DNA from 3 places in the Pantoea trifolii genome. Region 3 is predicted to be linked to each of the others. Evidence: predicted binding sites of a transcription regulator. Region 3 holds the regulator's gene; each other region holds the start of a gene.
The links. The regulator sigma-54, encoded in region 3, starts transcription at its own class of promoters, with help from an activator protein. The targets are predictions, from matches to a motif close to GTTGGCACANNTTTCGCTNT.
Positions count from the first base shown of each region.

Region 1: the regulator sigma-54 is predicted to act here: its motif matches at 2,587-2,606, upstream of glnK (P-II family nitrogen regulator).
Region 2: the regulator sigma-54 is predicted to act here: its motif matches at 4,240-4,259, upstream of glnA (glutamate--ammonia ligase).

Region 1 covers NZ_JANIET010000001.1:1,100,677-1,106,236, reverse strand. The annotation lists gene tesB (acyl-CoA thioesterase II) at 1-800, shown strand, start outside; gene amtB (ammonium transporter AmtB) at 872-2,161, opposite strand; gene glnK (P-II family nitrogen regulator) at 2,195-2,533, opposite strand; gene NQH49_RS04995 (SmdB family multidrug efflux ABC transporter permease/ATP-binding protein) at 2,793-4,568, opposite strand; gene NQH49_RS04990 (SmdA family multidrug ABC transporter permease/ATP-binding protein) at 4,561-5,560, opposite strand, start outside.
Region 2 covers NZ_JANIET010000001.1:4,125,946-4,131,505, reverse strand. The annotation lists gene glnG (nitrogen regulation protein NR(I)) at 1-1,364, opposite strand, end outside; gene glnL (nitrogen regulation protein NR(II)) at 1,372-2,421, opposite strand; gene glnA (glutamate--ammonia ligase) at 2,683-4,092, opposite strand; gene typA (ribosome-dependent GTPase TypA) at 4,532-5,560, shown strand, end outside.
Region 3 covers NZ_JANIET010000001.1:543,276-548,835, reverse strand. The annotation lists gene kdsC (3-deoxy-manno-octulosonate-8-phosphatase KdsC) at 1-138, shown strand, start outside; gene lptC (LPS export ABC transporter periplasmic protein LptC) at 135-707, shown strand; gene lptA (lipopolysaccharide ABC transporter substrate-binding protein LptA) at 682-1,236, shown strand; gene lptB (LPS export ABC transporter ATP-binding protein) at 1,242-1,967, shown strand; gene rpoN (RNA polymerase factor sigma-54) at 2,016-3,455, shown strand; gene hpf (ribosome hibernation promoting factor) at 3,477-3,764, shown strand; gene ptsN (PTS IIA-like nitrogen regulatory protein PtsN) at 3,924-4,406, shown strand; gene rapZ (RNase adapter RapZ) at 4,459-5,313, shown strand; gene npr (PTS phosphocarrier protein NPr) at 5,310-5,560, shown strand, end outside.

The sequences.
Region 1 (5,560 bases), 560 kb from region 3:
TTCGTGGTCAGAGCGAAGATCTTGGTCTGCGCCAGGTGTTTGGTGGTCAGGTGGTTGGCCAGGCGCTGTATGCGGCGAAACAAACGGTGCCGGAAGAGCGCATCATTCACTCTTTCCACAGCTACTTTCTGCGTCCAGGCGATAGCCAAAAAGCCATTATTTACGATGTCGAAACGCTGCGTGACGGCAAAAGCTTCAGCGCACGCCGCGTCAGCGCGGTACAGAATGGCCAACCGATCTTCTACATGACCGCCTCGTTCCAGGCACCTGAAAGCGGCTTCGAGCACCAGAACAGCATGCCGCAGGTGCCGGGCCCAGATAATCTGCCATCGGAACAGGATTTGGCAAAAAAGCTGGCCGCTCATCTGCCACTCAAACTGAAAGAAAAATTCCTCGCCGAGCGGCCGCTGGATATTCGTCCGGTACAGATTCATAACCCGCTAAAAGGCCATGTCGATGAGCCGCTGCGTCAGGTGTGGATTCGTGCAAACGGCGAGTTACCTACCGATCGCCGTATCCATCAATACCTTTTGGGATATGCCTCGGATCTCAACTTTCTGCCGGTGGCGCTGCAGCCGCACGGTAAAGGCTTCCTCGAAGCCGATATGCAGGTTGCCACCATCGATCACTCAATGTGGTTCCATCGCCCGTTCGACTTGTCTGAATGGCTGCTGTACAGCGTGGTGAGCACCTCCGCCTCGGGCGCGCGCGGTTTTGTGCGTGGCGAGTTTTATGCCCAGGATGGCCGACTGGTGGCGACTACGGTACAGGAAGGCGTGATGCGCCAACGCGACGCATAAAAAAAGGGGCGATATTATCGCCCCTTCTGCTTTTTATAATTTTAGCGCACTGCTCTTCTTCAGCCCGGCTGTTACTGGTTGTAAGCGTTCTCGCCGTGGCTGTTCACATCCAGACCTTCACGTTCCTGATCTTCCGGAACACGCAGGCCAACAATCATATCCGCCAGTTTGAAGCCGATGAAGGCCACAACCGCAGTCCAGACGATGGTTACGCCCACGCTGAACAGCTGAATCCAAACCTGATGGCCCATGGTCACGCCTTCTGCGTAGCCTACGCCGCCCAGTGAAGAGGAGGCGAACACGCCGGTCAGGATACAACCGAGGATGCCACACACGCCGTGCACTCCGAACACATCACATGGGTCATCAACACGCAGCCATTTCTTCAGGGTCGTTACGCCCCACAGACCGGCTAAACCACCCGCCAGACCGATAATCAGCGCGCCGCCGACACCGACATAACCACAAGCTGGGGTAATCGCGACCAGACCAGCGATGAAGCCTGAACACGCACCGAGCAGAGAAGGTTTACCACGTACCGCCCACTCGCCGAACACCCACGACAGGACTGCACCCGCCGTAGCCACTACGGTATTCAGGAACGCCAGCGCAGCGATTTCGTTAGCTGAGGAAGCAGAACCGGCGTTGAAGCCGAACCAGCCCACATACAGAATCGCGGTACCAAGGAACACCATCGGCAGGTTGTGTGGTTTGAAGGCTTCTTTGCCGAAACCAGCACGTTTGCCCACCAGGTAAGCACCCACCAGGCCAGCAACGGCGGCGTTGATGTGAACCACGGTGCCGCCCGCGAAGTCGAGCGCGCCATCTTGCGCCAGCAAGCCACCTGCCCACACCATATGTGCGATTGGCAGATAAGCCAGCGTCAGCCAAACCACCACGAAAATCAGTACTGCGGAGAAGCGAATACGTTCAGCCAGCGCACCGACAATCAGACCGACGGTGATACAGGCGAAGGAAGCCTGGAACGCGACGTGAATGTACTGATAGAAGCTGCCCATCACCGCTTTCAGCTCAATATTTTTCAGCATCGCCCACTGGAAGCTACCGAAGAAGGAGTTGCCTTCACTGAAGGCCAGCGAGTAGCCGTAAATCACCCACAGCACGCACACCAGCGAGAAGGTCACTGCCACCTGCGTCAACATCGACAGCACGTTCTTACCGCGGATCAAACCGCCGTAGAACAGCGCAATGCCTGGAATCGACATAAACAGTACCAGCGCGGTACAGATCATCATAAAGGCGTTATCGGCTTTATCCGCGACGGCAGGCGCTGCCGCCATCGCCAGAGAAGGTAACAGCGCAAGGCTGGTGAGGCCCAACTTCGTTATCAGTTTATTCATTTCTTTCCATCCCATCACAATTCAGAGCCCCAGTTACAGTGCTGCTTCGTCGGTCTCGCCGGTACGAATACGAATGACGCGCTGCAGTTCTGCGACGAAAATCTTGCCGTCGCCAATTTTGCCGGTATACGCGGCTTTGCTGATGACATCGACCACTTCATCAAGTTGGTCGTCCGCAATAGCGATATCAATTTTTACTTTAGGCAGGAAGTTAACGCTGTACTCGGCACCGCGATAAAGCTCTGCGTGACCTTTCTGGCGACCGAAACCTTTAACCTCGGTAACTGTCAGTCCCTGAATGCCAATAGAGGATAAGGCTTCACGCACGTCCTCCAGCTTAAATGGTTTGATTACCACGGTAACCAGCTTCATACGTTCCCCTCCGGATAAGAAATTGAGTGAGTCTTCGCGGACACGTAGGGATATAAGCAAAGGCTGTGCCATAAGTAAAAAAAGGGGAATGTCAGTAGCATAGGCGCGCTGCATCACGCTTCGTTATGTGAAGCAGAGCGCAGATTGGGGAGGAGGTGTAGGAAAGGTGTTGCAATATTGCACTTCTTTGGTGCTTCAAGCCTCAAAGAAGTGCATCAATACAGAACATTCCGATAAAACTGTGCAAAAAAGGTGCAATTCACCCTTCAGCTTGTACGGGGATGCCCGCCGCGAGTTCATCGCCGGCCTGCTGCAGCTGATACATCTGCCAGTAGCGGCCCTGCTCGGCCAGCAGCTCAGCATGCGTACCGCGCTCCACCACCTGACCGCGATGCAGCACTAAAATCTGATCGGCTTCGGTGATGGTGGAAAGGCGATGCGCGATCACCACCAGCGTGCTGTGCTGGCGTAGTGCACGTAACGCGTGCTGAATCGCCTGTTCCGTACCGGAATCGATATTGGCCGTGGCTTCGTCGAGGATCAGGATCTGCGGCAATGACACCAACACGCGCGCCAGCGCCAGTAGCTGTTTCTGCCCAACCGACAGATTATTGCCCTGCTCGCCTAAACGCGTATGGATGCCGTCCGCCATGCTGCGCGCCAGCGGTGCCAACTGTACCGTCTCCAGCGCCTGCCACACTTGCTCTTCCGGGATATCGCGCCCTAAGCGCACGTTGGCCAGTAGCGAATCCGCCAGCACCACCGGATCCTGTTGCACCATCGCAACGCTTTGACGTAAGGCGGCGTGCGACAGCTGGGGCAGCGGGCGACCATCCAGCTCAATGCTGCCGCGCGTCACCGGGTAATAGCCCATCAGCAAATTCGCCAGCGTACTTTTCCCGCTGCCGGTATGCCCCACCAGCGCAACAAAATGACGCGCGGGCACTTCAAGATTGATGTTGCTGAGCACATCGCGATTATCGCGATAGGCAAAGCTCACATCGCGCAGCGAAATGCTGCCCGAGGCCAGCGGCTGAATATCGCTGCCGTAACCTTGCTGCTCTGCATCCATCAGTTCGAAGATGCGCTCGCCAGACACCACCGCTTGTTGCAGCATCGACTGCTGCGTGGTGAGTTCAATCAGCGGTTCATTGAGGCGGCCAAGATAGGTAATAAAGGCGTAGAGCACGCCAACTTCAAACACGCCCGGCGTGGCGAAGCTAAACAGCATCAGCAAACCGCACAAAATCATGGCCGAAAACAGACTCAGCAACGGGCGCAATAAAAAACCATCCAGCCGCAGCGTTTCCATCCGCGCCAGATAGTGCGAACGGCTGGCTTCGCCCATGCGCTCACCAAAGCGCGCCTGCTGGCGGAACTGCTGGATCACGCTCATGCCGTTGATCACTTCATTAAAGCCGTTGTTGATGTCCGCCAGATAGCTGCGCACGCGACGCGCAATCGGCGTACTGAAGCGCTGATAAATCAGCATCACCGTCAGCACCAGCGGGAAAATTACGATCGCCACCAGCGCCATGCGCCAGTCGAGGGAGAACATCGCCACCAGCATCGCACCAATCAACGCGGCGGCGCGCAACACCGTTGCTACCACGGTAACGTAGAGATCTTTGATCACCTCGGTGTCATTGGTAACGCGCGAGATAATTTGTCCGACCGGCTGCGTATCGAAGGCGCTAAGCGGCTGGCGCAACGCCGCGTTCATCACGTCTACGCGCAATTGCTGCACCACGCCAATCGCCGCGCGGTTAAACAGCAATGCCTGAAAATAGTGCAAACCTGCAGCCAGCAATTGCAGCAGGATAAAGCCCACCAGCAGGCTGGCGACGATGCCCCACGGCATCTGATGTTTCGCCACCAGATTATCGATGAAGTAGCTCACCAACACCGGCCCGGTCACTTCGGCCGCCGCAGCAATCCACAGCATGCCGACCGCCAGCCACAGCGATTTACGCCACGGTTTGCCATACGCCAGTAGACGTTTCAGCGTCGGCCATAAACGTTGTGATTTAGCCACGGCTTGCTCCTTCTGCCACTTCATCGTCATCCAGCGCGGCTTCCAGCTGCTGATAACGATACATATCGCGATACCAGCCCTCTTTGGCCGCCAAAGTGTCATGATCGCCACGCTGCGCCACGGCGCCCTGCTGCAGCACCAGAATTTCGCTAGCTTCGGTGAGCGCCGAAAGACGATGCGCGCTGATAATCAAGGTGCGCCCTTTGCCCCATTGGCGCAGGTTATGCAGGATGTCATGTTCAGTGCGACCATCAACCGCCGACAGCGCATCATCCAGAATCAGGATTTCCGCATTCAGCAGCAGCGCGCGTGCAATCGCAATGCGCTGCTTCTGTCCGCCCGATAACATCACGCCGCGCTCGCCCACTTCGGTCTCATAACCTTGTGGCAGACGCAGAATATCGTCGTGGACGCAGGCCATGCTTGCCACGCGCTCCAGCTCTTGCTGCGTCGCATTCGGGCGACCCAGCGCCAGATTGGCGGCGATGGTGTCGGAGAACAGGAACGGCGTCTGGCTGACCACCGCCAACCGACTGCGCCAGCTATCGAGTCGCAATTGCGGCAGCGGCGTATTGTGGTAGCGAATATCGCCCTGATCGATGTCGAAGTGGCGCTGAATCAGGCTTAGCAGCGTGCTCTTGCCGCAGCCGGTTGGCCCGCATAAGCCGAGCATCTGGCCCGGTTTTAGCTGGAAGTTAACATGGCTCAGCACCGGACCAGAACTGGCCGGATAGCGAAACTCACGAATGGCAACCTGCATTGCGCCAGGTTCGGGTGGCAACACTTGCGCGCCATCTTCAACTGCAGGTGCTTCCGCCAGCAAGGAGCGGATACGACTCCACGCCGCACTGCCGCGCTCAACGATGTTGATCATCCACGCCAGCGCCAGCATCGGCCAAATCATCAGGCCGAGGTACATCACAAAGCTGGTAAGCTGCCCGAGCGTCAAGCTGCCGTTCCACACCATCCAGCCGCCACCGGCAATCGCCAGC
Region 2 (5,560 bases), 3.6 Mb from region 3:
CCCCAGCCGAGCAAGCGTGCCGCTTCCTGTTTGTGCCCTTGCGTGTGACGCAGCGCAGTGGTGAGCAGGGTGCGCTCCATCTCCGGCTGTGCTTCCGACAACAGGTTTTGATGACCGGAACGCAAGGCGCGATCTGCCCACTGCGCCAGCAGCGTGGCCCAGCTGTCCGGTAACGACTGCACCGGATTGTCTGGCGTGCTCGATTCAAACAGTTCAGGCGGCAGATCCTGAATCAATACTTCCTGGCCAGCTGCCATCACCGTCAACCAGCGACAGGTATTTTCCAACTGGCGCACGTTACCGGACCAATGCAGACGCGTCAGCGCGGTTTCGGTTTCCGGATGCAGAATCTTCGCTTCCACGCCTAACTCACGTGCAGCGACCTGCAGGAAGTAACGCGCCAGGCGCGGAATATCCTCGCGGCGTTCACGCAGCGGCGGCAGATGAACGCGAATCACGTTAAGACGATGGAACAAGTCTTCACGGAATTTGCCTTCCTGCACGCGCAGCTCAAGATTCTGGTGCGTTGCCGCGATAATACGCACATCCACTTTCACCGGCGCATAGCCGCCAACGCGATAAAACTGGCCATCGGCCAAAACGCGTAATAAGCGGGTTTGCACATCAAGCGGCATGTCACCAATTTCATCGAGGAACAGCGTGCCGCCATCGGCCTGCTCAAAACGTCCCTGACGAATCTGATTCGCACCGGTAAATGCGCCTTTCTCGTGACCAAACAGCTCTGATTCAATCAAATCTTTGGGTATCGCCGCCATGTTCAGCGCGATAAAAGGGGACTTCGCACGCGGACTATGACGATGCAGCGCATGTGCCACCAACTCTTTACCGGTACCGGATTCACCGTTGATCAGCACGCTAATTGAGGAGCGTGAAAGACGACCAATGATGCGGAATACATCCTGCATGGCCGGCGCTTCGCCGATAATGTCGGTGGTTGGGCCGCTGACGGGCTGATTACGCGGCTGCTGCTGTTCCTGATAATGGCTAATCGCTCGCTCAACCAGCGCCACCGCTTCATCAATATCAAACGGCTTTGGCAGGTAATCAAACGCACCTTGCTGATAAGCGCTGACGGCGGCATCCAGATCGGAGTGCGCGGTCATAATGATCACCGGCAGCATCGGATGACGCTGCTTAATCTGTTTCAGCAGCGTAAGTCCATCCATGCCAGGCATACGAATGTCTGACAATAATACGTCTGGGGTTTTGCTTGCGAGCGCGTCCAATACCTCGTTAGCGCTGTCAAAGGTTGCACAGCTCAAACCGGCTCCAGTGAGTGCCCTTTCAAGCACCCAGCGGATGGAGCTATCGTCATCGACGATCCAGACTATCCCTCGTTGCATAGAAACCTCACTGGCGAATAGGCAGGTAAACCGAGAATTCGGTGTGTCCTGGCCAACTGTTAAATTCTATTTTCCCTGAATGCTGATCGATCAGGCTACGGGCGATGGACAGACCTAAACCGGTGCCGCCTTCACGTCCGCTTACCATCGGATAGAACAGGGTGTCTTGTAGCTGGGCCGGAATCCCTGGGCCATCATCTTCAATATCAATACGAGCAACTAAACGATAACGCGTGCCGTGCAGCGTGAGCTGGAAGGCCGTACGCGTGCGAATCACAATGGTGCCGCCTTCATCGCCCAAGGCTTGCAGGGCATTGCGCACCACATTCAACAGCACTTGTTCAATCTGGTCGGGATCGTGCGGCAGTTCCGGCAGGCTTGGATCGTAATCACGCACCAGCGAGACGTTATCCGGCAACTCCATCGACACCAGATTCACCACGCGCTCGGCGACCTGATGAATGCTTTGCGTTACGTGCAAGCCCGGCTGTTGCGGGCCGAGCAGGCGATCGACCAGATTACGCAGTCGATCGGCTTGCTCAATGATGATGCGCGTATATTCATGCAGGGAAGGATCGGGTAACGCGCGAGTCAGCAACTGCGCGGCACCACGTAATCCTCCCAGCGGGTTTTTGATTTCATGCGCCAGGCCGCGCACTAAATCGCGGGCCGCGACCTGCTGAGCATGCTGAATTTGTTCCTGGCTAAGACGACGTTGATTATCCATCGGCGCCATTTCCAGCAGAATAAAGCCATCCGGTAAGCGCTGTGCCGTGAGCGACATAATGTGCGCGCGGCCATCGACCACCAACGTGACTTCGCTATCGGTAAAGCCCTGGCCAGCTCCGAGACTCTCGCTCATCACCTCAATATTCAGCGAAAAATAGCCGGTTAATTCCGGTAATGGCGTGCCGAACAATTTACGTGAGCTTTGCGCCAGTAATTGCTGAGCCGCCGGATTGGCGTAATGGATAACTAAATCGTTATCGACCAGCAAAATACTGTTGATCAGGGAGTTGAGAATCTGCCCCGCGTCGGGCAGCGTGCCAGTTGCCATACAGCGTTCCTCTGCACTAATTTAGTGCATTATAGCCTTTCAGGACGGAAATCTGTGCTTCGAACCATGAATGCGCGGAGAAAAAAGCCCATCCGGAGATGGGCTAAAGTTTCCACGGCAATATAAAATCTTCGGCGTCTTTTACACCGCCGCTGCGTTGGCTGCACTCGTTCACCCGAGTCACTGAGTTATCTCAGCTCCCCGGGATTCTCTCGATTGCCGCCTTGCGGCGATGCAAAATCCGCGAATCTTTAATGCTGATTAAACGCTGTAGTACAGTTCGAACTCAACTGGGTGCGGAGTCATACGCACGCGGTCAACGTCTGACTTACGCAGTTCGATGTATGCATCGATAGCGTCATCAGTGAACACGCCGCCACGGGTCAGGAACTCGCGATCTTCGTTCAGTGCGTTCAGTGCTTCTTCCAGAGAACCTGCAACTTTTGGAATCTCAGCTTCTTCTTCCGGAGGCAGGTCATACAGGTTTTTGTCCATCGCATCGCCAGGGTGGATCTTGTTGATAACACCATCAAGACCGGCCATCAGCAGCGCGGTGAATGCCAGGTATGGGTTAGCCGCTGGATCCGGGAAGCGAGCTTCGATACGACGTGCTTTCGGGCTAGCAACCACTGGAATACGGATAGAAGCAGAACGGTTACGGGCAGAGTAAGCCAACATAACTGGCGCTTCGTAGCCTGGGACCAGACGCTTGTATGAGTTGGTGGTTGGGTTCGCCAGGGCGTTAATCGCTTTAGCGTGCTTAATGATACCGCCGATGTAGAACAGAGCAGTTTCAGACAGGCCGCCGTACTTGTCGCCAGAGAACAGGTTCACGCCGCCTTTTGACAGGGACATGTGGCAGTGCATACCAGAACCGTTATCACCGAACATTGGCTTAGGCATGAAGGTTGCAGTTTTGCCGTACGCGTGAGCGACGTTGTGCACCACGTATTTGTAGATCTGAATTTCGTCAGCTTTTTTGGTCATGGTGTTGAAGCGGGTTGCCACTTCGTTCTGACCAGCAGTCGCTACTTCGTGGTGATGTGCTTCAACCACCAGACCCATCTGCTCCATGGTCAGACACATGGCAGAACGGATGTCCTGTGCTGAGTCAACCGGTGGCACTGGGAAGTAACCGCCTTTCAGACCTGGACGGTGACCTTTGTTACCGCCTTCGTACTCTTTACCGGTGTTCCATGCTGCTTCGATATCGTCGATAGCAACGTGTGAACCTGAAGTAGAAGAACCGAAACGGATGTCATCGAACAGGAAGAACTCTGGCTCTGGTCCAAACAGCACGGTATCCGCGATGCCTGAAGAACGCAGGAACTCTTCTGCACGCTTAGCAATGGAGCGTGGGTCACGGTCATAGCCCTGCAGTGTGCCTGGCTCAAGGATGTCGCAACGGATGATCAGGGTCGAGTCTTCGAAGAACGGATCCATTACTGCAGTGGTTGCGTCCGGCATCAGCACCATGTCTGATTCGTTAATGCCTTTCCAGCCACCGATGGAGGAGCCATCGAACATTTTGCCTTCTTCGAAGAAGTCAGCGTTAACCTGGTGAGCAGGGATAGTAACGTGCTGTTCTTTACCTTTGGTATCGGTAAAACGCAGGTCAACAAACTTAACTTCATGCTCGTTCATCATCGAGAGAACGTGTTCAGCGGACATACTCAACTCTCCTGGAAATGGTCATTATCGTCATGGTGAGAGAACTTCGTTGCCGGGAATGTGTCATGACTGCTGACCATTCCTAACCAAAGATCTCGGCAAGCTCTATCAACCGTTTTATAACTGTCGTTTTCGCTTAAAATATATAAAGCGAATTCTGTGCCAACTTTATGACAATGGCGAAAATGGCGCTACAATGCGCCCTTTCGTGAGTCGAAGGCTGCACCAGGATGGATTGTATGCATCGTAATGGTGCGCCGCAGGTCAAGTTAAGCACTAATTTGGTGCAAATTGCCATCGCAGTGCAGATTAATGCACCGTAAACGGTGCTAAAAACCAGCGCTACGAGAAACTTTCGGCGAAATCTGTGATCATGTTCAGTCTTCCGCTTAATCCGTGTACAATACCGCGTTATTTCTATAATGCCTGAGGCAAAGCTGTGATCGAAAATTTGCGTAACATCGCCATCATCGCGCACGTTGACCATGGTAAGACCACCCTGGTTGACAAGCTGCTCCAACAGTCCGGTACTTTTGATGCTCGTACCGAAGCGACTGAGCGCGTAATGGACTCCAACGATTTGGAGAAAGAGCGTGGGATTACCATCCTCGCAAAAAACACCGCCATCAAATGGAATGACTACCGTATCAACATCGTTGATACCCCAGGACACGCCGACTTCGGTGGTGAAGTGGAGCGCGTCATGTCCATGGTGGATTCGGTGCTGCTGGTTGTAGATGCGATGGATGGCCCTATGCCGCAAACCCGCTTCGTAACCAAGAAAGCATTTGCTCATGGTTTGAAGCCGATTGTGGTTATCAACAAAGTTGACCGTCCGGGCGCGCGTCCTGATTGGGTTGTTGATCAGGTATTTGACCTGTTCGTTAACCTGGATGCGACTGACGAGCAGCTGGACTTCCCGATCATCTTCGCTTCGGCGTTGAATGGTATCGCGGGTCTGGAACACACCGACATGGCTGACGACATGACCCCGCTGTATCAGGCGATCGTTGACCACGTTTCTCCACCTCAGGTTGAAGTTGAAGCGCCACTGCAGATGCAAATCTCGCAGCTGGACTACAACAACTATCTGGGCGTGATCGGCATCGGCCGCATCAAGCGCGGTACCGTGAAGCCGAATCAGCAAGTCACTATCATTGATAGCGAAGGCAAAACCCGTAACGGTAAAGTCGGTAAAGTGCTGGGCCACCTTGGTCTGGAGCGTATCGAAAGCACCCTGGCGGAAGCGGGCGACATCATCGCGATCACCGGTCTGGGCGAGCTGAACATCTCTGACACCATCTGCGACACGCAGAATGTGGAAGCGTTGCCAGCCCTGAGCGTCGACGAACCAACCGTGACCATGTTCTTCAACGTGAACACCTCACCGTTCTGCGGTAAAGAAGGTAAGTTCGTGACTTCGCGCCAGATTCTGGAGCGTCTGAACAAAGAGCTGGTCCACAACGTG
Region 3 (5,560 bases):
GATGCCCACCCGATTTTACTGCCGCGCGCGCATTATGTGACCCGCATTGCCGGTGGGCGCGGCGCGGTACGTGAGTTGTGCGATCTGATCTTGATGGCGCAGAACAAATTTGAGGATGCCAAAGGGCAATCAATATGAGTAAGAGCAGGCGTTGGATGACGCTGATCCTGGCCTTGATCGCCTTAGTGCTGATCGGCTGGAATCTCACCAACCAGGATGACGACCGAACGCCGGTAGCAACCAACGATCAAGCGCCAACCTACACCAGCGAGAAATCGAACACGGTGGTGTATAACCCAACAGGCGCGCTGGGCTATAAGCTGGTCTCCGATAAAGTCACCTACTTTGCTGCCGATGAGATAAGTTGGTTCGATAATCCGGTGATGACCACCTATGACGTAAACAAAGTCGCGACATGGTCGGTGCGCGCCGATAAGGCAAAGCTGACTAAAGATCGTATGCTTTATCTTTATGGCAACGTTGTCGTCAATACCTTGACCCAGGATTCACAGCTTGAGCGCATCCTTACCGATAACGCTCAGGTTAATTTGGTCACCCAGGATGTGACATCTGACGATCAAGTCACCCTTTTTGGCCGCAGTTTTAATTCCACTGGCATGAAAATGCGCGGCAATTTACGGACGAAACACGCAGAGCTGCTTGAAAAGGTCAAAACTTCCTATGAAATTCAAAATGAACAAAAATAGCCTTAAGTTATTGCTGGTGGGTACGCTGCTGGCAACGAGCCTGCCTGCGCTGGCATTAACTGGCGACTCAGACAAGCCGGTGAATATTGACTCCGTCAACCAGGCGCTGGACCTGCAGGGCAACGTCGCGACCTTTACCGGCAACGTGATTGTGACCCAGGGTTCCATCAAGATTACCGCCGATAAAGTGGTCGTCACCCGTCCGGGCGGCGATAGCAAGAAAACCATCGTTGATGCTTACGGCACGCCAGCCACCTTCTATCAGATGCAGGATAACGGCAAGCCGGTGCAAGGCCACGCCAGTAAACTGCACTATGAACTGGCGAACGATTTTGTTGAACTGACCGGTAATGCCTTCATTCAGCAGCAGGACAGCAACATCAAAGGCGACCGCATCACTTACCTGGTGAAAGAGCAGAAGATGCAGGCGTTCAGCCAGGGTGACAGCAAGCGCGTGACCACCGTTCTGGTTCCGTCGCAGCTGCAGGACAAAAACGGTTCGTCCGCGAGCCCTAAAAAGAGTAACTGATTGCTATGGCAACACTAATCGCTGAGAACCTGGCGAAAGCCTACAAAGGCCGCCGCGTGGTGGAAGATGTTAGCCTGCAGGTAAAATCCGGCGAGATTGTCGGCCTGCTGGGCCCAAACGGTGCCGGTAAAACCACCACCTTTTACATGGTGGTCGGAATTGTGCCGCGCGATGCGGGCCGCATCATAATTGATGATGAAGACATCAGCATCCTGCCGCTGCATGCGCGCGCCCGTCGCGGTATCGGCTATCTGCCGCAGGAAGCCTCGATCTTCCGCCGCCTGAGCGTGTACGACAACCTGATGGCGGTGCTGCAGATCCGTGATGATCTGACAGAAGAGCAGCGTCAGGATCGTGCCAACGAGCTGATGGAAGAGTTCCATATAGGCCATCTGCGCGACAGCATGGGCCAGGCGCTGTCGGGTGGTGAACGCCGTCGTGTGGAAATTGCCCGCGCGCTGGCGGCTAATCCGAAATTCATCCTGCTGGATGAGCCTTTTGCCGGTGTTGACCCGATTTCGGTTATCGACATCAAAAAAATCATCGAGCATCTGCGTGACAGCGGCCTTGGCGTACTGATTACCGACCACAACGTGCGTGAAACCCTCGCGGTGTGTGAACGCGCGTATATCGTTAGCCAGGGTCATTTAATTGCCCATGGCACGCCTGATGAAATTCTTGTAGATGAGCAGGTTAAGCGTGTTTATTTGGGCGAAGAGTTCAGACTCTGATAAGGTGTCGTAACACCCTACGTTTGCTTAGGAAATTCTAACCGAATTATGAAGCAAGGTTTGCAACTCAGGCTCAGCCAACAGCTGGCGATGACTCCACAGTTGCAGCAAGCCATTCGCTTGCTGCAACTCTCTACGCTTGAACTCCAGCAAGAACTCCAACTGGCGCTGGAAAGCAATCCGCTGCTTGAACAAACCGATCTGCACGAAGAAATCGACGCGCGAGAATTTCAGGAACAAGAGAGTGATTCATTAGACACACGTGAAGCACTTGAACAGAAAGACATGCCTGAAGATCTCCCGCTCGACGCCACCTGGGACGAAATCTACACGGCGGGCACGCCGTCAGGCACCGGCACCGATTACCAGGATGACGAACTGCCAATCTATCAGGGCGAAACCACGCAATCGCTGCAGGATTATCTTATGTGGCAAGTGGAGTTAACGCCGTTCACTGATACCGATCGCGCCATCGCCACATCCATTGTTGATGCCATTGACGACACCGGCTATCTCACCGTCAACTTACAAGATATTTATGACAGTATTGGCGATGAAGAGCTGACGCTGGAAGAAGTTGAAGCCGTGCTCAAGCGCGTGCAGCGTTTTGATCCAGTCGGCGTTGGTGCCCGTGATTTGCGTGATTGCCTGTTAGTCCAGCTGTCGCAATATGATGCCGCCACGCCCATGCTGGCGGAAGCGCGCCTGATTGTGAGCGAACATCTTGATCTGCTGGCCAACCATGATTTCCGCAGCCTGATACGCGTAACCCGTCTGAAGGAAGAGGTGCTGAAGGAGGCGATGTTGCTGATTCAGTCACTGGATCCGCGCCCTGGCCAGTCAATCAATACCAGCGAACCGGAATATGTCATTCCCGATGTGCTGGTGCGTAAAATCAGCAAGCGCTGGACAGTTGAACTCAATTCCGACAGCATGCCGCGCCTGAAAATCAATCAGCAGTATGCTGCGATGGGCGGAGCTGGCCGTAATGAAAGCGATAATCAGTATATTCGTAGCAACTTACAGGAAGCCAAGTGGCTGATTAAGAGCCTGGAGAGCCGTAACGACACGCTGCTGAAAGTGACACGCTGTATCGTTGAACAGCAGCAGGCATTTTTTGAGCAGGGTGAGGAGTACATGCGTCCGATGGTGCTGGCGGATATCGCTCAGGCTGTTGATATGCACGAATCCACTATTTCCCGCGTGACCACGCAAAAGTATTTACACAGCCCGCGTGGCATCTTTGAACTGAAGTATTTTTTCTCCAGTCACGTCAACACCGAGGGCGGCGGCGAAGCCTCGTCTACGGCGATTCGTGCATTAGTGAAAAAATTGATCTCGGCGGAAAACCCCGCAAAACCCTTGAGCGACAGCAAACTGACCTCCATGTTATCCGAACAGGGCATCATGGTAGCGCGACGTACGGTTGCTAAATATCGCGAGTCTTTATCTATACCGCCATCAAACCAGCGTAAACAGCTGGTTTGACCGAACGAAGAAGGAAGACCTATGCAGCTAAACCTTACCGGACTTAATGTTGAGATTACCGAACCTCTGCGTGAATTTGTAAATACCAAATTTGCCAAACTGGAACACTATTTTGATCGTATCAATCAGGTTTATATTGTTCTGAAGGTTGAGAAGGTGACGCAGATTGCGGATGCAACACTGCACGTCAACGGCGGGGAGCTGCACGCCACATCGGAAGCGGAAGACATGTACGCGGCCATCGACGGGTTAATCGACAAGCTTTCCCGTCAGCTGACCAAACACAAAGACAAACTGAAAAAACACTAACCTTCACGCTTGCAGAGTGCTGACTGATTCGGCACTTAGAGCTTAATGGGGCGGATATTACCGCCCCGTTTTGTCATCTGCGCAAGCGCCAGCGGGCGAACGGCAATGAAATCAATCGCCTGAACCTCGCGGCTATGTGAACTCGCAAGTGAAACGATGATGAACAACGATCTAACACTGGAATTGAGCTCGGTCCTTTCACTGGACTGTACCCGTAGCGGCGTACACTGCCAGAGTAAAAAACGCGCGCTGGAAATTATCAGCGAGCTGGCAGCGAAGCAGCTCAATCTGCCGCACCAGACGCTTTTCGAAGCCATCCTGACCCGCGAACGTATGGGCAGTACCGGTATTGGCAACGGCATTGCCATTCCACATGGCAAGCTGGAGGAGGACACATTACGCGCTGTCGGCGTGTTTATCAGCCTCGATCAGCCTATCGCTTTTGATGCGGTAGACAATCAGCCGGTTGACCTGCTGTTTGCCCTGCTGGTACCTGCAGACCAGTGTAAAACCCACTTGCACACGCTTTCGCTGGTTGCCAAACGTCTGGCGGATAAAACCGTCTGTCGTCGTTTGCGTGCGGCACAGAGCGACGAAGAGCTCTACGCCATTATCACAGAAGCTCAGGAAGCACACTCTTAAGCGAGAAACACTTTTACCGGCCTGTTCGCCGGTTTAAAACGGGAGAAATGTGATGGTGCTGATGATCGTTAGCGGTCGGTCAGGCTCAGGAAAATCAGTCGCGCTGCGTGCCCTTGAAGATATGGGCTTTTACTGTGTCGACAACTTGCCGGTGGTTTTGCTGCCGGAGCTGGCGAATACCTTAACCGAACGCAATATCTCTGCGGCGGTCAGCATTGACGTGCGCAACATGCCGGAATCACCGGAAGTCTTTGAAGCCGCGCTCAACAATCTGCCTGATACCTTCTCGCCGCAACTGCTGTTTCTCGATACCGATCGCAACACGCTGATTCGCCGCTACAGCGATACGCGTCGTCTGCATCCGCTCTCCAGCAAAAATCTGTCGCTGGAGAGTGCTATCGATGAAGAGAATGATCTGCTGGAGCCGCTGCGCTCACGCGCCGATCTGATTATCGATACCTCCGAGATGTCGGTTCATGAATTGGCGGAGATGCTGCGCACGCGCCTGCTGGGCAAGCGCGAGCGTGAACTCACCATGGTGTTTGAGTCATTCGGCTTCAAACACGGCATTCCAATCGACGCCGATTATGTCTTCGATGTGCGCTTCCTGCCGAACCCGCATTGGGATCCCAAACTGCGTCCGATGACCGGCCTGGATCGTCCGGTTGCCGCCTTCCTCGATCGCCACACCGAAGTACATAACTTTATCTATCAAACGCGCAGCTACCTGGAACTGTGGCTGCCGATGCTGGAAACCAACAACCGCAGCTATCTCACCGTCGCCATCGGCTGTACTGGCGGGAAGCACCGCTCAGTGTATATCGCTGAACAATTGGCGGATTATTTCCGTTCACGCGGTAAAAACGTGCAATCTCGTCATCGCACTCTGGAAAAACGTAAATCATGACCGTGAAGCAAACCGTTGAGATTCGTAACAAGCTGGGCATGCACGCGCGCCCGGCAATGAAGCTGTTCGAGCTGGTGCAGAGTTTTGATGCTGAAGTGTTGCTGCGTAACGAATCGGGCACCGAAGCCGAAGCCAGCAGCGTGATTGCGCTGCTGATGCTCGACTCAGCGAAAGGCGGCCATATTGAGATTGAAGCCAGCGGCCCGCAGGAAGAGCAGGCGCTGGCAGCGGTTATAGAACTGTTTGA